Regions from separate parts of the Pseudomonas sp. HY7a-MNA-CIBAN-0227 genome, predicted to be linked through region 2. Evidence: predicted binding sites of a transcription regulator. Region 2 holds the regulator's gene; the other holds the start of a gene.
The links. The regulator LexA, encoded in region 2, represses DNA repair genes until DNA is damaged. The targets are predictions, from matches to a motif close to CTGTNTNNNNANACAG.
Positions count from the first base shown of each region.

Region 1: the regulator LexA is predicted to act here: its motif matches at 2,939-2,954, upstream of recN (DNA repair protein RecN).

Region 1 covers NZ_JBEOPT010000016.1:51,050-62,890, forward strand. The annotation lists gene AAEZ06_RS22270 (RnfH family protein) at 1-51, shown strand, start outside; gene AAEZ06_RS22275 (outer membrane protein assembly factor BamE) at 113-640, opposite strand; gene fur (ferric iron uptake transcriptional regulator) at 739-1,143, shown strand; gene recN (DNA repair protein RecN) at 1,241-2,914, opposite strand; gene grpE (nucleotide exchange factor GrpE) at 3,158-3,727, shown strand; gene dnaK (molecular chaperone DnaK) at 3,831-5,747, shown strand; gene dnaJ (molecular chaperone DnaJ) at 6,072-7,196, shown strand; gene dapB (4-hydroxy-tetrahydrodipicolinate reductase) at 7,207-8,013, shown strand; gene carA (glutamine-hydrolyzing carbamoyl-phosphate synthase small subunit) at 8,273-9,409, shown strand; gene carB (carbamoyl-phosphate synthase large subunit) at 9,515-11,841, shown strand, end outside.
Region 2 covers NZ_JBEOPT010000006.1:228,889-240,729, reverse strand. The annotation lists gene AAEZ06_RS12945 (DEAD/DEAH box helicase) at 1-175, shown strand, start outside; gene AAEZ06_RS12940 (DEAD/DEAH box helicase) at 237-3,533, opposite strand; gene nagZ (beta-N-acetylhexosaminidase) at 3,754-4,764, opposite strand; gene AAEZ06_RS12930 (TetR/AcrR family transcriptional regulator) at 4,935-5,642, opposite strand; gene lexA (transcriptional repressor LexA) at 5,906-6,514, shown strand; gene sulA (SOS-induced cell division inhibitor SulA) at 6,525-7,001, shown strand; gene AAEZ06_RS12915 (hypothetical protein) at 7,163-7,396, opposite strand; gene AAEZ06_RS12910 (DUF6586 family protein) at 7,529-8,047, opposite strand; gene topA (type I DNA topoisomerase) at 8,195-10,816, opposite strand; gene AAEZ06_RS12900 (DUF1653 domain-containing protein) at 10,931-11,167, opposite strand; gene fadA (acetyl-CoA C-acyltransferase FadA) at 11,266-11,841, opposite strand, start outside.

The DNA of each region.
Region 1 (11,841 bases), on a different contig from region 2:
CGCCGGTTGCGTGCGGCCAAGGCCGCCAGCGCGAAGCAGCAGACTCGGTGATTTGTGAAACCACAGGCAACAAAAAGCCCGGCATGCCGGGCTTTTTGTTGGGCGTTTAAACTTACTGCGGGCTGGAATCCAAAGGTTCTGGAGTTGGCACCGGAACAGTTTGCACACCGTCGACGTCTTTCTGGATTTTATCCAGCAAGGAGCCTGGCTTGGCTGGCACCTCGGACTTTGGCTGTTCGCCATTCTGCGCAGGCGCAGTGACGTTGGTGCCGCTGTCCTTGCCCAGCAGGGCTTCATCGCGGCTTACGCCAGGCATGAAGTCACCGGACAGGCTGCTGAGCTGGTCATTGCCGTTGAAGATGACACTGACGCGCTCCTGTTGGCGTTCCCCGCCTCCAGGCTGCAGGCTATAGAGATAATCCCAGCGATCGGCATGGAATGTGTCAGTCAGCAGGGGATTGCCCATAATAAACCGTACTTGCCGTCGGGTCATTCCCGGGCGTAACTGGTCTATCATGTCCTGCGTGACGACATTGCCCTGCTGGATGTCGATTTTGTAAACCCCGGGGAATGAACAACCGGCGAGTGCGAGCAGTCCCACAAAGGTGAAACTGGTTAGCAAGAGCTTGGTGTTTTGCATCGGTGGGCGACTTCCACTATCTTGGCTGGGACAACGTAAACGCCGATCATACCCGTATTAAGAGAAGCTGCGAAGCAGCATCCGCGAGAAAGCTGACCATGGTTGAAAATAGCGAACTTCGTAAAGCCGGCCTTAAAGTGACCCTGCCACGGGTCAAAATTCTACAAATGCTCGATTCTGCTGAGCAGCGCCACATGAGTGCTGAGGATGTTTACAAGGCGCTCATGGAGTCTAACGAGGATGTCGGCCTGGCCACGGTTTACCGTGTACTGACCCAGTTTGAAGCCGCAGGGCTGGTAGTTCGTCATAATTTCGACGGCGGTCATGCAGTATTCGAATTGGCTGACAGCGGCCACCACGACCATATGGTCGATGTGGAAACTGGCGAAGTTGTCGAATTCGTCAGCCCGGAAATCGAGAAGCTCCAGAATGCTATCGCCGAGGCGCACGGAGTCGAATTGGTGGATCACAATTTGGTTCTGTACATCCGTAAGAAAAAGTAAGAAAACTACGCAGATTCGCTTTGCGAAACGATCGAAGGCGACCTTAGGGTCGCCTTCGTGCTTTGTGTCGGGAGGGAAATGGTCTGTAAGGCTTGGCTCAGGCCTTCGCGGTAACGACCATTTTTTTCGCGTGGGCCAGGGATTCCTTGGTCAGGTCGATACCGCCGAGCATGCGCGCCACCTCTTCCACCCGCTCGGTCTTGTTCAGCTTGGACACGGCAGTATGGGTTGCGTCGCTGCCTCGCACCTTATGTACAAACAGGTGCTGATGCCCTTGCGCAGCCACCTGTGGCAAGTGGGTAACGGTCAATACTTGCCCGCGATCACCCAGCCGGCGCAGAAGTTGGCCGACAATTTCGGCTGTCGGCCCGCCGATCCCCACGTCCACCTCGTCGAATACCAGTGTCGGAACCCGTGAGGTCTGAGCGGTAATGACCTGGATCGCCAGGCTGATCCGCGATAGCTCGCCACCGGATGCGACCTTTGCCAGCGCTTTCAACGGTTGGCCAGGGTTTGCGCTAACCAGTAGCTCCACCTGCTCCAGGCCATTGGGCAGCAATTCATTACTGGTATTGGCGTGCAGTTCAATGGTGAAGCGCCCGCCAGGCATGCCCAGGCGTTGAATCTCCTGCTCCACCGCGCAGGCCAGGCCGGTGGCCGCCTGATGCCGCAGATCGCTCAGTTCACGGGCTTTCTCTTGATAATGACGTGCGAAGGAGGCCAGTTCGTCCGCCAGGCGTTCGATGGATTCATCGTTGGCATTTAGTGTTTCGATTTCATCCAGCAGCTTCTGCTGCATGGTCGCCACTTCGGTTGGCTGGATTCGATGCTTGCGCGCCAGTGTGTAGATAGTGTCCAGGCGCTCTTCTATCTCTTGCAGGCGCGCTGGGTCGGCGTCGAAATGGTCAAGGAACCGGTTCAGCTCACCCACGGCCTCTTCCACCTGAATCTGCGCGCTGGTCAGCAGGGTCGTGGCTTCATTCAGCGAGCCGGAGGAATTGTTCACGCTCGACAGGCGATTGAGGCTGGCGGTCAGTGCGTTAAGCACATTTCCGGAATCGCTCTCGCTGCACTGCTCGACCACTTGTCGGCAAATACCCAGCAGGGTTTCTGCATTGGTCAGATTCTTGTGCTCTTGCTCCAGTTGCTCCAGCTCTGTGTCGCCCAGCCCCAGGCTTTCCAGTTCTTCCAGCTGATAGCTGAGCAATTGGTGGCGGGCGCGCTGCTCGTCGCCGGAGTTGGAGAGGCGTTCCAGCTCCTGGCGGGTCTGGCGCCAGCGCTGTGCGGCCAATTGCACTTGGCGCGCAAGGTCGGTTGCGCCAGCGTATTCGTCGAGAAGGCGGCGGTGGGTGTCGGTTTTCAGCAGGGACTGGTGTTCATGCTGGCTGTGGATGTCAATCAGCAACTCGCCCAGGGCTTTCAAGTCGCCAAGAGGGCAGGGCGTGCCGTTGATATAGCCGCGTGAGCGCCCTTCGGCGGTGATCACGCGGCGCAGGATGCATGGGCCATCGCTATCAAGATCGCGCTCGGCAAGCCAGGCGCCGGCTTCCGGGATATCCGCCAGGTCAAAGGTCGCGAGAATGTCGGTTTTGTCGGCGCCTGGACGAACCACGCCGCTGTCGGCGCGATCGCCCAGGGTGAGACCCAGGGCATCAAGCATGATCGACTTGCCGGCGCCGGTTTCGCCTGTGATTACGCTCATCCCGCGATCCAGTTCAAGATCCAGGTGCTCAACGATGGCGTAGTTGTGTACAGACAGGTGCACCAGCATGACGGCCGCTCCCAAGCTTAAGGTATGGTTATTTATACAGTGTTTTGTTCTTGGCTGACAATCCTGCCGCTTAGCTCGATTCACTTGGTGATAGGTGTTTTTTATTGCATCAAGGAATGAGTCGGGGAAATTGATCCAAGACATGCCAAAGACATTCGTGCCCTTGAACCTGAAAATTGTGGCCCCATATACCGGAACAGAAGCGCGAGTCGAGTTCGCGCACGATTTTGAAAGGAGAAATCTATGGCTGACGAACAGACGCTGGATACGCAAAATCTAGACGCCAACCAGGCCTCGCAAGCATCGGGTGAAGACCTGGCGGCTCGTGTGCAAGTGCTCGAAGAGCAACTGGCAGGCGCTCAGGATCAGGCTTTGCGTGTTGCGGCCGATCTGCAGAACGTCCGCCGTCGCGCTGAGCAGGATGTAGAAAAAGCCCACAAGTTTGCTCTGGAAAAATTTGCCGGGGATCTGTTGCCGATCATCGACAGCCTGGAGCGTGGCCTGGAGTTGTCCAGCCCGGACGATGAAAACATCCGCCCCATGCGTGAAGGGATCGAACTGACCCTGAAAATGTTCCAGGACACCCTGAAGCGTTATCAGTTGGAAGCCATCGATCCGCAAGGCGGTGAGCCGTTCAACGCTGAGCATCACCAGGCAATGGCGATGCAGGAAAGCGCAGATGTTGAGCCTGGCAGCGTATTGAAGGTGTTTCAGAAGGGTTATCAGCTCAACGGTCGCTTGTTGCGTCCGGCGATGGTGGTGGTGAGCAAGGCTCCTGCACCGGTTGCACCTTCGATTGATGAGCAAGCTTGAAATTAGCCGCAAGGCCCCCATTTATAAGTCAAGCGTTTAAGTGCTACCGCAGTTAGCCACCACTGCTGCGGCAACCAAATCCAAAGTTTCGGGAGAGTAAATCATGGGCAAAATTATCGGTATCGACCTGGGGACTACCAACTCCTGCGTCTCCGTGCTGGAAAACGGCGTATCCAAAGTTATTGAAAACGCCGAAGGCGCGCGCACCACTCCGTCCATCGTGGCCTATGCCAGCGACGGCGAAATCCTGGTGGGCCAGTCTGCCAAGCGTCAGGCTGTGACCAATCCGCATAACACCCTGTACGCGGTGAAGCGTCTGATCGGTCGTAAGTTCGACGAAGAAGTCGTACAGAAAGACATCAAGATGGTCCCTTACAAAATCGCCAAGGCTGACAACGGTGACGCCTGGGTTGAAGTAAACGGCCAGAAAATGTCGCCGCCACAAATCTCGGCTGAAATCTTGAAAAAGATGAAAAAGACCGCCGAAGACTACCTCGGTGAAGCAGTGACTGAAGCGGTCATTACCGTTCCGGCCTACTTCAATGACAGTCAGCGTCAGGCGACCAAAGATGCCGGCCGTATTGCTGGTCTGGACGTAAAACGTATCATCAACGAACCAACCGCGGCCGCTCTGGCTTACGGTATGGACAAGGCTCGGGGCGACCATACTGTGATCGTTTATGACCTGGGTGGCGGTACTTTCGACGTTTCCGTGATCGAAATCGCTGAAGTCGACGGCGAGCACCAGTTCGAAGTGTTGGCCACCAACGGTGACACGTTCCTGGGTGGTGAAGACTTCGACATTCGTCTGATCGACTACCTCGTTGACGAATTCAAGAAAGAAAGCGGCATGAACCTCAAGGGTGACCCGCTGGCGATGCAGCGCCTGAAGGAAGCTGCTGAGAAGGCCAAGATCGAACTGTCTTCGAGCCTGCAGACTGACGTGAACCTGCCGTACATCACTGCAGACGCCACCGGTCCTAAGCACTTGAACGTGAAGATTTCCCGCGCCAAGCTGGAATCGCTGGTTGAAGACCTGGTTCAACGCACCATCGAGCCTTGCCGCATTGCTCTGAAAGACTCGGGTATCGAAGTTGGCAAGATCGACGATGTGATCCTGGTCGGCGGTCAGACCCGTATGCCACTGGTTCAGAAGCTGGTGACTGAGTTCTTCGGTAAAGAAGCGCGTAAAGACGTCAACCCGGACGAAGCGGTTGCCATGGGTGCTGCCATCCAGGGCGCGGTATTGGCCGGCGACGTGAAAGACGTTCTGCTGCTGGACGTAAGCCCGTTGACCCTGGGTATCGAAACCATGGGCGGCGTGATGACTGCGCTGATCGAGAAAAACACCACGATTCCTACCAAAAAATCGCAAGTGTTCTCGACTGCCGACGACAACCAGGGCGCTGTGACCATTCACGTGCTGCAAGGCGAGCGTAAGCAAGCTGGTCAGAACAAATCCCTGGGCAAGTTCGACCTGGCCGAGATTCCACCAGCACCACGTGGCGTGCCACAAATTGAAGTGACCTTCGATATCGACGCTAACGGCATTCTGCACGTAGGCGCCAAAGACAAGGCCACCGGCAAGACTCAGTCGATCGTGATCAAGGCCAACTCCGGTCTGTCCGAGGAAGAAATTCAGCAGATGATTCGCGATGCTGAAACCAACGCCGAGGAAGATCGCAAGTTCGAAGAGCTGGCAGCTGCCCGTAACCAGGGTGATGCACTGGTTCACTCGACTCGCAAAATGGTCGCTGATGCTGGCGACAAAGTGACTGGCGAAGAGAAAACTGCGATCGAAGCTGCTGTAGTTGCCCTGGAAGCCGCCGTAAAAGGCGACGACAAGGCAGCTATCGAAGCCAAGGTTGAGGAACTGTCAAAGGTCTCCGCGCCAGTGGCTCAGAAGATGTATGCCGAGCAAGGCCAGCCGGCTGATGGCGCTGCGCAGCAAGCAGAGCCTGAAGCCAAGCACGACGATGTTGTCGATGCCGAGTTCGAAGAAGTCAAAGAAAACAAGTAAGCAGTAAGTTGGTCGGCCGGTTGACCGCTTTCAGGCGGTGACTGGTAGGATGTCGCCGCGCGGGAGCTTGCTCCCGCGTTGGCGTGTCTGGGGCACGCGAATTTTTACAGCATGCGACAGCGTTCGGATGCTGGCGGTGTGATCGGGGATGCTCCTGCTTTCCGAGCGACAGTCGCCGCTTTTTTGGCTGGGTTCCTGGCTGAAAACATTTAAGACCAGGATCGTTGAATTGACGTGAGTTGGGTCCGGGCCTGTATTGGGGCTCAACGAGTTTGGCGAGGCTCAGGAGGGGTTTGCCGAACGTCCTTAAGAGTGCAAAGACTTATGGCAAAGCGTGACTATTACATAGTGTTGGGTGTGGAGCGCGGTTCCAGCGAGGCGGACCTGAAAAAGGCTTACCGTCGCCTGGCGATGAAGCACCACCCGGACCGTAATCCGGATAACAAAGAATCCGAAGATTTGTTCAAAGAGGCCAACGAGGCCTACGAGTGCCTGTGTGATCCAAACAAGCGGGCGGCCTACGATCAGTATGGCCACGCTGGCGTTGATCCAAGCATGGGTGGCGGCGGTGCCGGTTTTGGCGGCCAGAACTTCTCCGATATTTTCGGCGACGTGTTCAGTGACTTCTTTGGTGGTGGTCGTGGCGGTCAGCGTGGCGGTGCCCAGCGTGGTAGCGACCTGCGCTACACCCTTGAGCTGAACCTCGAAGAAGCAGTGCGTGGCACCAGCGTCAATATCCGTGTGCCGACACTGGTCAACTGCAAGTCGTGCGACGGTGCGGGCGCCAAGAAAGGCTCCTCGCCGATCACTTGCCCGACCTGTGGTGGTATCGGTCAGGTTCGCATGCAGCAAGGCTTCTTCTCGGTGCAGCAAACCTGCCCGCGCTGCCATGGCCAGGGCAAGATCATTTCCGATCCGTGCGACTCCTGCCACGGTGAAGGCCGTGTCGAAGAGTACAAGACCCTTTCGGTGAAAGTGCCATCGGGTGTTGATACCGGTGACCGCATTCGCCTGTCGGGTGAGGGTGAGGCGGGCGCGCAAGGTGGTCCCGCGGGCGACCTGTACGTGGTGATCAATGTGCGTGAGCACGCTATCTTCCAGCGCGACGGTAAACATCTGTTTTGTGAAGTGCCGATCAGCTTCGTCGATGCGGCTCTGGGTGGTGAGTTGGAGATTCCGACACTGGATGGTCGGGTCAAACTCAAAATTCCCGAGGGTACGCAGACCGGCAAGCAGTTCCGTATCCGTGGCAAAGGCGTTGCGCCGGTGCGCGGTGGTGGTGCTGGCGACTTGATGTGTCGTGTGGCGGTAGAGACGCCGGTCAACCTCGGTCGTCGTCAGCGCGAGCTGCTGGAAGAGTTGCGCAGTTCCCTGGCGGGCGATGACACTCATTCGCCCAAGACTGCTGGCTGGTTTGAAGGCGTGAAGCGCTTCTTCGGCGACCTGTAAGGACGTGAGTATGCGACGTATAGCTGTGATGGGCGCGGCCGGACGCATGGGCAAGAACCTGGTTGAGGCGGTGCAGCAGCGCTCGCCTCTGTCGGGTCTGACGGCGGCGATCGTTCGGCCGGACAGCACACTGATCGGCGCCGATGCCGGTGAGTTGGCATCGCTGGGCAGGATCGGTGTGTCGTTGTCCGGTAGCCTGGAAAAGGTTATTGATGAGTTCGATGTGTTGATCGATTTCACGCTTCCAGAGGTGATGCTGAAAAACCTGGCGTTCTGCCGCAAGGCGGGCAAGGCCATGGTCATTGGCACCACCGGCTTGAATGCCGAGCAAAAGCAGCTGTTGGTTGCAGCGGGTAAGGATATCCCGATTGTGTTTGCTGCCAACTTCAGTGTTGGTGTCAATCTGTCGCTGAAGTTGCTCGACATGGCAGCTCGTGTGTTGGGTGATGATGCGGACATCGAAATTATCGAAGCTCATCACCGGCACAAGGTCGATGCGCCGTCGGGTACGGCGATGCGCATGGGTGAAGTGATCGCCGATGCGCTGGGCCGTGATCTTTCGAAAGTGGCGGTGTATGGCCGCGAAGGCCATACCGGCGTGCGCGATCGTGAAACCATCGGCTTTGCTACCGTTCGCGGCGGTGATGTGGTGGGTGATCACACGGTGTTGTTCGCGGCAGAGGGTGAGCGCCTTGAGATCACGCACAAGGCTTCCAGTCGTATGACTTTCGCCAAGGGTGCGGTGCGTGCGGCGTTGTGGTTGGACGGTCGTGAGCCTGGCCTGTACGACATGCAAGATGTGCTTGAACTGCGTTAAGCAGTAGCTAAAACAGGGCTCAGGCATTAACCTTGGGCCCTGTTTTTACCCGCTAAGCGATGTCCTGTCGCATTCCCCTGCCTTTAAGGCTCATTAGCGGTGGACCAAAAAAGCCTTTTTCTGTAAGCTACAGCTTTAGTGTGTCCACTAAAAGCGCGCAGAATAATTCAGTGAAGAAGCGGGGTGACGTGTCCATACGTCACTCCGCTTTTTTGCAACCTGCGATCGCCCTTTCAGGCTTTATTTACGGGAGGTCTTCTTGACTAAGCCAGCCATACTCGCCCTTGCTGATGGCAGCATTTTTCGCGGCGAAGCCATTGGAGCCGACGGTCAGACCGTTGGAGAGGTGGTGTTCAACACCGCCATGACCGGCTATCAGGAAATCCTTACCGATCCTTCCTACGCCCAACAGATCGTTACCCTGACCTATCCGCACATCGGTAATACCGGCACTACGCCGCAAGATGCCGAGTCTGATCGTGTCTGGTCGGCCGGTCTGGTTATTCGTGACCTGCCACTGGTTGCGAGCAACTGGCGTAGCACGATGTCCCTGTCCGATTACCTGAAAGCCAACAACGTAGTGGCCATCGCAGGTATTGATACGCGTCGCCTGACACGCATCCTGCGTGAAAAAGGCTCGCAGAGCGGCTGCATCATGGCCGGTGACAATATTTCCGAAGCAGCAGCGATTGCCGCGGCGCAAGGTTTCCCTGGCCTGAAAGGCATGGACCTGGCGAAAGTTGTCAGTACTAAGGAAAAGTACGAGTGGCGCTCCACTGTCTGGGACTTGAAGACCGACAGCCATGCCACCATCGAAGCCTCCGAGCTGCCGTATCACGTAGTGGCTTACGACTACGGTATCAAGCACAACATCTTGCGCATGCTGGTCGAGCGCGGTTGCCGCGTGACCGTGGTGCCGGCGCAAACCCCGGCCAGCGACGTACTGGCCTTGCAGCCGGACGGTGTGTTCCTGTCCAACGGCCCGGGTGACCCGGAGCCTTGCGACTATGCGATTCAGGCCATCAAGGACGTGTTGGAGACCGAGATTCCGGTATTCGGCATTTGCCTGGGTCACCAGCTGTTGGCTCTGGCCTCCGGTGCCAAGACCCTGAAAATGGGCCACGGCCATCACGGTGCCAACCACCCGGTGCAGGACCTGGATACCGGCGTCGTCATGATCACCAGCCAGAACCACGGTTTTGCGGTGGATGAAGCGACCTTGCCGGGCAACGTCCGAGCGATTCACAAGTCGCTGTTCGACGGCTCCCTGCAAGGTATCGAGCGCACAGACAAGAGCGCGTTCAGCTTCCAGGGCCACCCTGAAGCAAGCCCAGGCCCGAACGACGTAGCGCCGCTGTTCGACCGTTTCATCAATGAGATGGCCAAGCGACGCTAAATGAGTGGCCTGAGGGCGGCACGGGAAACCGGCGGCCCCCTCAGGCTCTTCAAGGATTGTTCAAGACGGCTTGCCGACTGACCTGCGGATTTGAGTGACAAACCCATGCCAAAACGTACAGACATAAAAAGCATCCTGATTCTCGGCGCTGGCCCGATCGTGATCGGCCAGGCCTGCGAATTCGACTACTCCGGCGCCCAGGCCTGTAAAGCCCTGCGCGAGGAGGGTTACCGCGTCATCCTGGTGAACTCCAACCCAGCCACCATCATGACCGATCCGGACATGGCCGACGCCACCTATATCGAGCCGATCAAGTGGCAGACCGTTGCCAAGATTATCGAAAAAGAGCGTCCGGACGCACTGCTGCCAACCATGGGCGGCCAGACTGCACTGAACTGCGCCCTGGACCTGGAGCGCGAAGGCGTTCTGGAAAAGTTCGGCGTAGAGATGATCGGCGCCAATGCCGACACCATCGACAAGGCTGAAGACCGGTCGCGTTTCGACAAGGCGATGAAGTCCATCGGCCTTGATTGCCCGCGCTCGGGTATCGCCCACAACATGGAAGAGGCCAACGTGGTCCTCGAGAAGCTTGGCTTCCCGTGCATCATCCGTCCGTCCTTCACCATGGGCGGTACCGGTGGCGGTATCGCTTACAACCGTGAAGAGTTCGAAGAAATCTGCGCTCGTGGTCTGGACCTGTCGCCGACCAAAGAGCTGCTGATCGACGAATCCTTGATCGGCTGGAAAGAATACGAGATGGAGGTTGTCCGCGACAAAAAGGACAACTGCATCATCGTTTGCTCCATTGAAAACTTTGACCCGATGGGTGTGCACACTGGTGATTCGATCACCGTGGCTCCTGCACAAACCCTGACCGACAAGGAATACCAGATCCTGCGTAATGCCTCCCTGGCGGTACTGCGTGAGATCGGCGTGGAAACTGGTGGCTCCAACGTTCAGTTCGGTATCTGCCCGAACACCGGCCGTATGGTCGTGATCGAGATGAATCCGCGTGTTTCGCGCTCTTCGGCCCTGGCGTCGAAAGCCACTGGCTTCCCGATTGCCAAGATCGCGGCCAAGCTGGCTGTGGGTTATACCCTGGACGAGCTGTCGAACGACATCACCGGCGGCAAGACCCCGGCGTCCTTCGAGCCGTCCATCGACTATGTTGTGACCAAGCTACCGCGTTTTGCCTTCGAAAAATTCCCGAAAGCCGACGCCCGCCTGACCACTCAGATGAAGTCGGTGGGTGAAGTCATGGCCATCGGTCGGACCTTCCAGGAGTCCCTGCAGAAAGCCCTGCGCGGCCTGGAAGTGGGCGTTTGCGGCCTGGACGAGAAGCTCGACCTGAGCAATCCGGAAAGTATGAGCGTGCTCAAGCGTGAGCTGACCGTGCCGGGCGCCGAGCGTATCTGGTACGTGGCTGATGCCTTCCGCGCCGGCATGACCGTCGAAGAGATCTTCGGCATGAACATGATCGACCCGTGGTTCCTGGTACAGATCGAAGACCTGATCAAGGACGAAGAGAAGGTCAAGACCCTGGGTCTGGCCAGCATCGACCGCGACATGATGTACAAGCTCAAGCGCAAGGGCTTCTCCGATATGCGCCTGGCCAAGCTGCTGGGCGTCACCGAGAAAAGCCTGCGTCGCCACCGTCACAAGCTTGAGGTGTACCCGGTCTATAAGCGCGTTGACACCTGCGCCGCCGAGTTTGCCACCGACACCGCTTATCTCTACTCGACGTACGAGGAAGAGTGCGAAGCCGCACCGTCGGGCCGCGACAAGATCATGATCCTTGGCGGTGGTCCCAACCGTATCGGTCAGGGCATCGAGTTCGATTACTGCTGCGTACACGCGGCACTGGCCCTGCGCGCAGACGGTTACGAGACCATCATGGTCAACTGCAACCCTGAAACCGTTTCCACTGACTACGACACCTCGGATCGCCTGTACTTTGAACCAGTGACCCTGGAAGACGTGCTGGAAATCGTTCGGGTAGAGAAGCCAAAAGGCGTGATCGTCCAGTACGGCGGCCAAACCCCGCTGAAATTGGCTCGTGCCCTGGAAGAGGCCGGCGTACCGATCATCGGCACCAGCCCTGACGCCATTGACCGTGCCGAAGACCGTGAGCGCTTCCAGCAGATGGTCGAGCGCCTGAACTTGCGTCAACCGCCAAACTCCACCGTGCGCAGCGAAGACGAAGCCATCCGTGCAGCCAGCAAGATCGGTTACCCGCTGGTGGTGCGTCCGTCCTACGTACTGGGCGGCCGGGCGATGGAAATCGTCTACGAGGAAGAAGAGCTCAAGCGTTACCTGCGCGATGCGGTGAAAGTCTCCAACGACAGCCCGGTGCTGCTGGACCACTTCCTCAACTGCGCCATCGAAATGGACGTGGATGCGATCTGCGACGGTACCGACGTAGTGATCGGCGC
Region 2 (11,841 bases):
CTATAAGATGATCGCCCGCGGCACCGTGGAGGAAAAGATTCAGGCGCTACAGCAGGAGAAAGCTGATCTGGCTGCAGGTGTGCTGGATGGCCGGACGACCGGGGATTGGAAATTGGGCAATGAGGATATTGAAGCGCTGTTTGCGCCGCTGCCCAATAAGCAGGAAAAGCGCTGACTTTTACGGTGACTCTTAAACCGTCATCGCGGGCAAACCCGCGATGGCTGCGACTTGGTCTTCAGCCAGGCAACGGAGCAAACAGCGCCTCGATGTCCCGCGGTTCCAGCTTCCAGCCCGCACTGGCGCCGCCTTCAAGCACGCCGCTGGCCAGAGCAGCTTTCTCCTGCTGCAATGCCTGAATTTTCTCCTCAACCGTACCGCGGGCGATCATCTTGTAGACGAACACCGGCTTATCTTGCCCGATACGGTAAGCACGATCCGTCGCCTGGTTTTCCACCGCAGGGTTCCACCACGGGTCGTAGTGGATCACCGTATCGGCAGCCGTCAGGTTCAAGCCCGTACCGCCCGCCTTCAAACTGATCAGGAACAACGGCGTCTTGCCGTCCTGGAAGTTCTTGACCGGTGTACGTCGATCAAGGGTTTCACCGGTCAGGATCGAATAATCGACCTGACGCTGCTTCAACTCTTCTTCAATCAGCGCCAACATCGAGGTGAATTGCGAGAACAGCAAAATACGCCGCCCCTCGCTGAGCAGCTCCTCCACCATCTCCATCAAACTGCCCAGTTTTCCCGTGCCTGCGCGAGCGACTTTGAAGACCGGTGCCGACTTGACCAGCCGCAAGTCACAACACACCTGCCGCAGCTTGAGCAGCGCTTCCAGAATGATGATCTGGCTGCGCGCCACACCATGGCGACTGATCTCGTCGCGCACCTTTTTATCCATGGCCACGCGTACGGTTTCATAGACATCCCGTTGCGCGTCGCTCAAGTCCACCCAGTGGACAATTTCGGTCTTGGGCGGCAATTCAGTCGCCACCTGTTCCTTTTTGCGGCGCAACAGGAAGGGTTTTATCCGGGCCGTAAGGTGCTGCATCCGCTGCACGTTACCGTGCTTTTCGATGGGTGTGCGGTAATCACGATTGAAGGTTTTGCTGTCGCCTAGCCATCCTGGCAACAGGAAATGGAACAACGACCAGAGCTCACCCAAATGGTTTTCCAGCGGCGTTCCTGAAAGGCACAAGCGTTGACCGGCTTCCAGTTGCCGTGCGGCCTGGGCGGCCTTGCTGTTGGGGTTCTTGATGTTTTGCGCCTCGTCCAGGATCAACACACTCCAGCGTTGCGCCTGCAAGACTTCGAGGTCCCGGGGCAGCAGCGCATAGGTGGTGAGTACCACGTCGTAATCGGTCAAACGCGTGAACTCTTCCTGGCGTTGAGCACCATGCAGTGCCAGCACCTTGAGTTGTGGGGTGAAACGGGCGGCCTCATCCTGCCAGTTGGGGATCAGACTGGTTGGCATGACGGCCAGCGCAGGGGTAAGCAAACGACCGACCTGTTTTTCGCAGAGTAGATGCGCAAGAGCTTGCAGGGTTTTGCCCAGGCCCATGTCATCGCCCAGGATGCCGCCGACTTCCAGTTCACGCAGGGTCTGCATCCAGTTCAGGCCTTCGAGCTGGTAGCCGCGAAGTTCGGCGTTCAGCCCTTGGGGGGCGGGCACATGGGCATGAGTGGAGTCCTTCAAGCGTTTGGCAAAGTTGCGCAGGCGCTCACCGCCTTGCCATACCAGAGGAATGCCATCCAGATCGCTCAGCCGTGCAGCGTCCGGTGCATTCAGACGCAGCGAGGTCCCCTCGGGCTCACGCAAATAGAGTTCGCCAAGGGTCGCCATCAACGGTTTGATGCGTCCGTAAGGCAGCGCAACCTTGGTTTTCTGACCGGCACCTAGAGCGACCAGCAGGCGCTCGTCATCATCGCGATCTGCCAGATAAGCCGGTTGAAGCAACTGCGGCTGACGGCGCATCAAGTTCAGAACGATAGGCAGCAGGCTGTGGCGCTCGCCATTGACCTCAATACCCAATTCCAGATCAAACCACTCCCGCCCGGGGGACTCCTCGATGTCCGCGTACCAGTGGTCCACCGCTTCCACGTCGTAGTAAAAGCCGGGGTTGACGATCACTTCCCAACCGGACTCACGCAGTGCGGGTAAACCGGCCTCAACGAAGTTCAACCAGGCCTCATCGCTGGGCAGGTCAAACATTTCTCCCGCACTCTCGGGCAACGCCTGGGTCTTGCGGGTTACCTTGGCAAACCCCAACCCTGCAAGCGCCTTGCGCAGGGATTTTTCGGCGGCAGGCTTGCGCTGGATACGCTGGGTTTCGGTGCCCGTCAGCAGCAGGATTTCCGTGGAGGCCTTATCACTTCCAAGACTCGCTCCATAGCGATAGGCCAACGCTGCGCGATGCTCAATGGATGGCATCTGGCGGTGGTAAGCAGCATTGTAGGAATGAGATTCATGACTGCCCAAGGTCAGGCAAGCTCGTGGTTCAATATCGTCGATGACTCGCTCAGTCAGCTTCTGCGGTGGAGGAATGGCCGAAGCCACCGCGCTGATGCGATGGCTGAACAGGGCAACGTCGCGTGCGGGAATCTCGGGCAACTGGCACATATGGCAGGCCAGGGTTGCATTCATATCGTGTTCCAGCGGCCCAAGCTCCATACGCGTGCGGTCGAGGTAATAGAGTGGCTTGAGGGCCAGGACATCAGTCAGCGGTTGCTCAGCACTGTGCCACTGCGGGCGGTAGTCACCATTGGGCTGCTCGACCCATCTGAAATGGGCGACTTGGCTGGGGCCCGAAGTGAGCAACTGCACCGGATCGAAGTCGTAAAACAATCTCCCGGTCTTCATCGCCAGTTCAAGGATTTGCGCACCAGCCTCTCCCTCCAGTGGATAACTGCTGCTGTACCGACCGTACGTTTGGCCGAGCAGCAGCAAACGCGCGATCCGCTTGTCCACCTCAAGGAGATAAGCAGGCGAACGTATCAACGTTTCGTCCAACGAATAGAGCGACTTGATGTCACTCAGACCGCCATTTTTCAGCTGACGTGCCTTGTACACTGCCAATGACCACTGACCTGCAACCCGACTTGTCTGGAACTTGTACAACACTCGGGTATTGGCGCCCTTGGCGTAAGTCTCGACCTCAGGGACGGGGGCAGGAATGCTGTTGAGCCAACGTTCAAGGTCAGGGCTCAGACGGGAATTAGTATTGGCAGCCGACTGTTTGAAATAAGTCGTCTCAAGATAGATAAGGACCGCAGCGCAGTGTTTGCAGTCACTGACCATCGGGCAGGAGCACTCACAATCAAGCCTGGGCGAACCTGAATATTCTTCCAGTGAAATAATCTGCTGGTAGAGGTTTGTACCTGAACCTCGACACTGCGCATGAAGGATGTTCGAGCCCGTATCCACTATCTGGACCCGGTCATCCTTTGCGTAATTGATGGCGCGATCAAAAGTACCCTGATCAAAAAGCTCAGCCCAGTCCAGTTCTAGAATTCGGTCAATAAGTATCGTCATGGGCTGGGATGTTATCGCAGCCGGACATTTCTTCAATATGGTTTTTCTCACAGAGAACTATGAAAAAACCACACTTCAAGACTGATTTATCTGACACCAACAAAAGTGAATAAACACGCCCCAATCAGCCATTCAAGACTCTTGCCAGCCGGGTGATTTCAAGGTGCGGGCCCTGGGTGCAGGCGCCCGCTAGTGGTGCCGCCGATAATCGCGTAACCCGTTAATCGATCAGTTGAGCTTCTCTGAGGGCGCCCAGAGCAGCCAGCCAGCGTGGGTCCTGCTTGTATTCGATGGAGGCAATGCCTTGCCCGCGCATCCGAGCAATACGGGCCGACGGTGTGACCTTCATGCGCTGGGCGGCGCTCAGGGCCAACTCGGCAGCAGCGCGGTCGTTGCACACCAGGCCCATGTCGCAACCGGCGGTCAGCGCCGCTTCGATACGACTGGCGGCGTCACCCACCACATGAGCACCGGCCATGGACAGGTCGTCACTGAAAATCACCCCGTCGAACTGCAACTCACCTCGCAGGATGTCCTGCAGCCAGCGGCGAGAGAAGCCGGCGGGTTGTGCATCGACTTGTGGGTAAATGACATGGGCCGGCATCACTGCGGCCAACTGCTTGCTCAGCCGTGCGAAAGGCACCAGATCATTGGCCCTAATCTGTTCCAGGCTGCGCTCATCATTGGGAATCGCAACGTGGGAATCGGCTTCAGCCCAGCCGTGACCGGGGAAGTGCTTGCCCGTAGCAGCCATGCCGGCGCTGTTCATGCCGCGGATAAAGGCGCCAGCCAGCAAGGCGGCCCGCTCGGGATCGCCCTCGAATGAACGGCTGCCAACAACGGCGCTGCGCTGGTAATCCAGGTCCAGCACCGGGGCGAAGCTCAGGTCCAGACCAACTGCCAGCACTTCGGTGGCCATGATCCAACCACATTGCTCAGCGAGGTATTCGGCGTTGGGGTTATCGGCCAGGGCACGCATGGCTGGCAGGCGCACAAAACCTTGGCGCAAACGCTGAACGCGACCGCCTTCCTGATCGACCGCCAACAACACGTCCGGGCGCACGGCACGAATCGCCGCGCTCAACTCACGCACCTGGCGTGGATGCTCGATATTGCGCGCAAAAATGATCAGGCCGCCTACCTCAGGCTGTCGCAACAAGTGGCGATCTTCAGCCGTCAGCCAGGTACCGGCGACGTCCACCATCAATGAACCTTGCAGGGCAGCAGTCATAAACCTTCCTTAAATAACGCGCGCAAACCGAAGCCCTCGCGAGGTCGCATCGCCAGAATTGAACCTGGCAATGAACGCTCGGCGAGAGCAACGGGTTGTGGATAAATAGCTGTAATCGGCATGGGTGGCTAGCTTAGCGGATGCAAGCCGCCACGCACACCCAAGAGCGGTTAAACCTTGGCGGCGGCTGGCGCCGACTTGCTGCGCGGGCGCAACTGGGCAGCGGCCATGGCCTGGTCAGTGACGCCGGTTTCGGCGCGCATGCCGGCCGCGAGGAACGGCACCATCAGGCGCATCACCTGCTCGATGGAGGTGTTGACGCCAAAGTCGGTTTCGGCAATCGCCCGCAAGGCCTTGATTCCGGACATGCTGAACGCTGCAGCGCCGAGCATGAAGTGCACGCGCCAAAACAATTCGATAGGAGGGATGCGAGGTGCTGCTTCGTTGACCAGCAGCATATAGCGGCGGAACACCTTGCCGTACATGTCTTCCAGGTAACGACGCAAATGCCCCTGGCTCTGGCTGAATGCCAGGCCCAGCAGGCGCATGAAGATCGATAGGTCGTTGCCGCTGCGTGGCTGGACCACCAGCGCTTGCTCGACGAGAATTTCCAGCAGGTCTTCCAGGCTTGGCTTGTGATCTGCCTTGGCCTGGCGGCGCTCCAGTTCACGATCAAGGCTGGCGCAGAACGGCCCCAGGAACCGCGAGAACACCGCCTGGATCAGGGCTTTTTTCGAGCCGAAATGATAGTTCACCGCCGCCAGGTTGACCCCGGCTTTGCTGGTGATCAGCCGCAATGAGGTTTCAGCAAATCCTTTTTCCGCGAACAGCTGCTCGGCAGCATCGAGAATGCGTTCAACGGTTTCCGACTGGGCCATGGCTACTCCGCCTGACAAACACTTGTTTGAAACATACGTTTCACCTTATGTATTGTCAAGCCTGCGGGTCCGCTTTCCGGCTGAGCAGTCAGCTATTTCATCACTATTTAATCACATCTGGCGGGGCCTGTAGGCAGCGCTGTCGCTGGAGCGTTATACGGCTGATGGATGACCGTCCAGCGGAGTTAATAAAAACGATGATTGCCAAGCGCAGTTCACTGTATATAATCCCAGTCACTGTATAAAAAGACAGAGCGATCAACATGCTAAAACTGACGCCACGCCAAGCTGAGATTCTGGCTTTTATCAAGCGCTGCCTCGACGACAACGGTTATCCGCCGACACGGGCTGAAATTGCGCTGGAGCTGGGATTCAAGTCACCCAATGCCGCTGAAGAACACCTGAAGGCCCTCGCCCGCAAAGGCGCGATCGAGATGACGCCAGGCGCTTCAAGAGGCATCCGCATCCCTGGTTTCGAGGCCAAGGCCGACGAATCGACGCTGCCGATCATTGGCCGTGTTGCTGCCGGTGCGCCGATCCTGGCCCAACAGCACGTCGAAGAATCCTGCAACATCAACCCGACATTCTTCCACCCTCGCGCTGACTATCTGCTGCGGGTTCATGGCATGAGCATGAAGGATGTCGGTATTTTTGACGGTGACTTGTTGGCCGTCCATACCACTCGCGAAGCCCGTAATGGCCAGATCGTCGTCGCCCGCATCGGTGATGAAGTCACGGTAAAACGCTTCAAGCGTGAAGGCAGCAAGGTCTGGCTCCTGGCCGAAAACCCTGAGTTCGCCCCCATTGAAGTGAACCTCAAAGACCAGGATCTGGTGATCGAAGGCTTGAGTGTCGGCGTTATTCGCCGCTAACGGAGGCATCATGCAGTTTCCACACGCACCGCAACACACACAACTGCCGTTGTTTGAGGCCTTCATGATGGCCCAGCCCCTTGCGCCGATTCTCAAGGAAGCGGTCGAGTCACCCTGGATCACCGAACCCGAGGCATTCAGTGAATTGTCGTTGCGCGGCGCTGCCGGGAACTGCCTGAGCCTGCTGGCCCCCATTCTTCGCGAACTGAGCGAGGAACAGGACGCCCGCTGGCTGACCTTGATCGCCCCGCCCTCAAGCCTGACCCAGGCCTGGTTACGGGACGCCGGTCTGAATCGCGAGCGTATCCTGCTGCTGCAACCACGGGGCACTCAAAGCGCCCAGCAATTAACTTGCGAAGCTTTACGCCTGGGGCGAAGCCACACCGTGGTCAGTTGGCTGAACCCGCTGAGCACAACAGCCAGGCAACAGTTGATCAGTGCAGCACGCACGGGCGACGCACAGAGTTTGAATATTCGACTTGGATAAAGCCGGTGTTCACGCGCAAAGCGTTACCGCTGCAAGCACGAAAGACCGTCCGATTGCAGCTCTGACTTTCAGCCAGTGCCTGCGATGGACGCCAGGCTTCTCCAGGATTGAGAAGCCGGTCTGTAACTTTGACTCACACCAAAAAAAACCGACAGACGGACTCAGTGAAGAATCCGTGGGCCGTCGTCTTTCTCCGGCTCGCCTTCAGCCAGGCGCCCGGCCATCTGCACACCGACGCTCAACATGGCTTTTGCCACTTCCACGTACTGGCCTTGCAGGAACGCCTTCGCGTCCTCGGAGAAGTCCAAAGTCACCAGAGAACCCTCGTCCTCAGCCCTGCGCAGCTCAATTCGGCCGTCGGGCAATTCAACAATTTCCAGAAAGGAAGTTGGCATAAAAGTCTGTTCTCCACGAAAGGCCGGGATTATATCAGTCTTGTGGCAAGCGGGCTTGTTGTGGCGAGCGGGCTCGTCACAACAAGCCCGCTTTCACATTGAGTGATCATTGATCTATCGAGCGCGCGCGACTTAGCACTCGTTAAGCCCATCCCGAAACCGAATTGCCAGTTTCTTCAGTTCCTGGCGCCAGCTTTCCAGCTCTACCCTGCTCAGCGGCGCCGGGCCCTCCTCCAGGCTCACCGCCACGATCAGCGGTTGGGTCACATCGCCCTTGGGCTTGTGCGGCACCCGTGGCGGCTGGAACATCGCCGCATGGGCCACCAACAAACGCGCCAGCCAACTGTCCGGGCTCTGTGCCATTTCCACCAGTTCGGCCAACTCCGGGATCGCCATGGACTCCAGCACTTCGCGGGTCAGGATCATCTCGGCCCGTGGCGCACCGGCTTGAGGCAAGCGGTAGAACCCGGCGATTTCATGGCACAAGCCCAGCAACGCACCATAAAGGTGAAACAACGCCGATTCACGCCCCGCCTGCACCAGCGCGATAGCGTTCATCTCCTTGCCCTCCTCCGCACGGCCAAGGGCTTCCAGGGACAAACCCGCGAAGTAAATTTTCTGGTTGGTACGGGTATAGAGTTCGTTGGCCATGAAGGCAGTCTCCACAACGAATAAGGCGTAATACTGGCTGTGTAGGAGCGAGCTTGCTCGCGAAGAATTCAAGAATAACGCGTTTAGCCAGAATGCCCGCGTTATCGTTAACGACCTTCGCGAGCAAGCTCGCTCCTACAAACCGAATCAAGCGCCTTGACGCTTGTCCTCGACCTTCCACTTGCCACCGTCGTAGAACGCTTTCCAGCCGGTAGGCTTGCCCTCGACTTCGGTCTGTACGTACTGCTCCTTGGTCTTGCGGCTGTAGCGGATCACAGCCGGACGACCGTCGGGATCTTTCTTCGGAGCTTCGCAGAGGAAGTGGTACTTCGGATCGATCTCGTCCTTGTGGGGCACGATCTCGATCACCAGTGGCGCGCGAGTCTCACGGTTTTTCGGGAACTGGCTGGCTGCCAGGAACAAACCAGAAGCACCGTCGCGCAGGATGTAGGTGTCGTTGACCTTCTGGCACTTGAGTTCAGGCATCTTCACCGGGTCCATCTTCGGCGGCGCCGCATCACCGCTTTTGAGCAGTTTGCGGGTGTTCTTGCAGGTCGGGTTGGTGCAACCGAAGAACTTGCCGAAACGGCCCGTCTTGAGCTGCATCTCGCTGCCGCACTTGTCGCATTCCAGGCTCGGGCCTTCGTAGCCCTTGATACGGTAGCTACCTTCCTCGATCTCGTAGCCGTTGCAATCCGGATTGTTACCGCAGATATGCAGCTTATGCTTCTCGTCCAACAGGTAGGCGTCCATCGCCGTACTGCAGATCGGGCAACGGTGCTTGCCGCGCAGTACCAGGGATTCAGATTCACCCTCGTCATCGGCAGCGATCTCGTCACCCGGCACTAGGTTGACAGTGGCCTTGCAACGCTCTTTCGGCGGCAGGCTGTAGCCCGAGCAACCGAGGAATACACCGGTGGACGCAGTACGAATCTGCATCGGCCGCCCACAGGTGAGGCACGCAATGTCCGTCATCACCGGCTGGTTGGCGCGCATGCCATTCTCAGCGCTTTCGGCGACTTCCAGTTTCTTCTTGAAGTCACCGTAGAACTCGTCGAGTACGTTTTTCCAGTCGCGTTCGCCCTGGGCAACGTCATCGAGGTTCTCTTCCATACCGGCGGTGAAGCCGTAGTCCATCAGGTTGGAGAAGCTCTCGGATAGACGCTCGGTAACGATGTCGCCCATCTTTTCCGAATAGAAACGACGGTTATGCAGGGCCACGTAGCCACGGTCCTGGATGGTGGAGATGATCGCCGCGTAGGTCGAAGGACGACCGATACCGCGTTTTTCCATCTCTTTCACCAGGCTGGCTTCCGAATAACGGGCCGGCGGCTTGGTGAAGTGCTGGGTCGGATCAAGCTTGATCAGCTTCATCACGTCGCCCTGAGCCATGTCCGGCAGCACGTCGTCGTCGCCCGGCTTGGCGATTTGCGGCATGACGCGGGTGTAGCCATCGAACTTGAGGATGCGGCCCTTGGCCCGCAACTCGAAGTCCCCAGCGGCGACGCTGACGGTGGTCGACAGGTATTGTGCCGGCAGCATCTGGCAGGCCAGGAACTGTCGCCAGATCAACTCGTAGAGGCGCTCAGCGTCACGTTCCATGCCAGTCAGTTTGCTTGGCTCGGTGTTGGCGTCAGACGGACGAATCGCCTCGTGAGCCTCTTGTGCGCCTTCCTTGCTGCTGTAGACGTTCGGGTTTTCCGGCAGGTACTTCTTGCCGAACTCGCCTTCAATATAAGTACGCGCCATCGCGACTGCATCCAACGACAGGTTGGTGGAGTCGGTACGCATATAGGTGATGTAGCCCGCTTCATACAGACGCTGGGCCATCATCATCGTCTTCTTCACGCCGAAGCCCAGCCGGTTGCTCGCGGCCTGCTGCAAGGTGGAGGTGATGAACGGCGCCGAAGGCTTGCTGCTGGTGGGCTTGTCTTCACGCTTGACGATGCTGTAGCTGGAAGCCTTGAGCTTCTCCAGCGCGGCCATGGCCTGGGCTTCGTTGAGCGGCTTGAAGGCCTCGCCTTTCTCGCGGGCCACGTCAAAGCGCACGGTTGCGCCCTTGGCGCTGCCGAGATCAGCATGGATTTCCCAGTATTCTTCAGGGTTGAACGCACGAATCTCGCGCTCACGCTCCACCACCAGCTTCACCGCTACCGATTGCACACGGCCGGCGGACAGACCACGGGCGATCTTCGCCCACAGCAGTGGCGAGACCATGTAACCCACGACGCGGTCGAGGAAACGACGGGCCTGTTGAGCGTTGACCCGATCGATGTCCAGTTCGCCCGGCTTGGAGAAGGCTTCCTGAATCGCCTTCTTGGTGATTTCGTTAAACACCACGCGCTTGTAGCGGCTGTCATCACCACCGATGGCTTCGCGCAGGTGCCAGGCAATGGCTTCCCCCTCGCGATCCAAGTCGGTTGCGAGATAGATGATGTCAGCATCCTTGGCGAGCCGGCGCAGCTCTTCGATGACCTTTTCCTTGCCCGGGAGGATCTCGTACTGGGCTTTCCAGCCATGGTCGGGATCGACACCCATGCGCGAGACCAGCTGCTTGCGCGCTTTCTCTTTAGGCGTTAGTACCGGACCTTCGCCCGCAGCCGCCTTGCCGCGCTTGGCGGCAGGCTCCTTGCTGGCGCTAGCCGAACCGCTGGTGGGCAGGTCTCGGATATGGCCGATACTCGACTTCACCACGTACTCGTTACCCAAGTACTTGTTGATGGTCTTGGCCTTAGCCGGGGATTCCACAATGACCAGCGATTTGCCCATGGATCGGAAAATTCCTGAATTCGAGAAGTGAAAGGCGGTTGGCGCCTGACGCGGCAACGCTATATATAGTGGCAACAAGGTGAGGTCAAGCGCAGCATTGCGCGCGGCCTGCCTTTATTGCGCTGAAAAAAGGCTCGGTTCGACCTGGATCAAAGCAAAGCGCGGGACCTGCTCGCCGTCAACTTCGACGGTCTCCAGGAACATGCTCAAGGGACGCACCCAAAAGCCGTAATCGCCATACAGTGCTTGGTAAAACACCACTTCTTCTTCGGTCTCGGAATGCCGCGCAACATTAAAAACGCGGTACTGCGGACCTTTATAATGCTGGTAGAGCCCGGGTTCGACTTTCATGCTCTGGCGCTCTTACAAAACTTGTTAAAAAAAAATACAAAAACTTCCAAAAAACAAAAAACCGGGGCACTTGGCCCCGGCTTCCGTCAACACAACGTTTAGATACGTTCGAAGACGGTGGAGATGCCTTGGCCGAGACCAATGCACATGGTGGCTACCCCGAGGTTGCCGCCATTTTGCTTCATCACGTTAAGCAACGTGCCGGAGATTCGCGCGCCAGAGCAACCGAATGGGTGACCCAGGGCAATCGCGCCGCCGTGCAGGTTAACCTTCTCGTTCATCTTGTCGAGCACTTTCAAATCTTTCAGCACTGGCAGGGCCTGTGCGGCGAAAGCTTCGTTGAGTTCGAAGAAGTCGATGTCGGAGATAGTTAGGCCCGCGCGCTTCAGTGCTTTTTGTGTGGCCGGTACTGGACCATAGCCCATGATCGCCGGGTCCACACCTGCCACTGCCATCGAACGAATCACTGCCATCGGCTGAATACCCAGGTCCTGGGCACGCTGGGCCGACATCACGATCATGCACGAAGCACCGTCAGTGATCTGCGACGAAGTACCGGCTGTCACGGTGCCGCCCTTGGGATTGAAGGCAGGCTTGAGGGCCGCCAGGCTTTCCAGGGTGGTGTCCGGACGAATGGTTTCGTCGTAGTCAAACAGTTTCAGGAAACCGTTCTC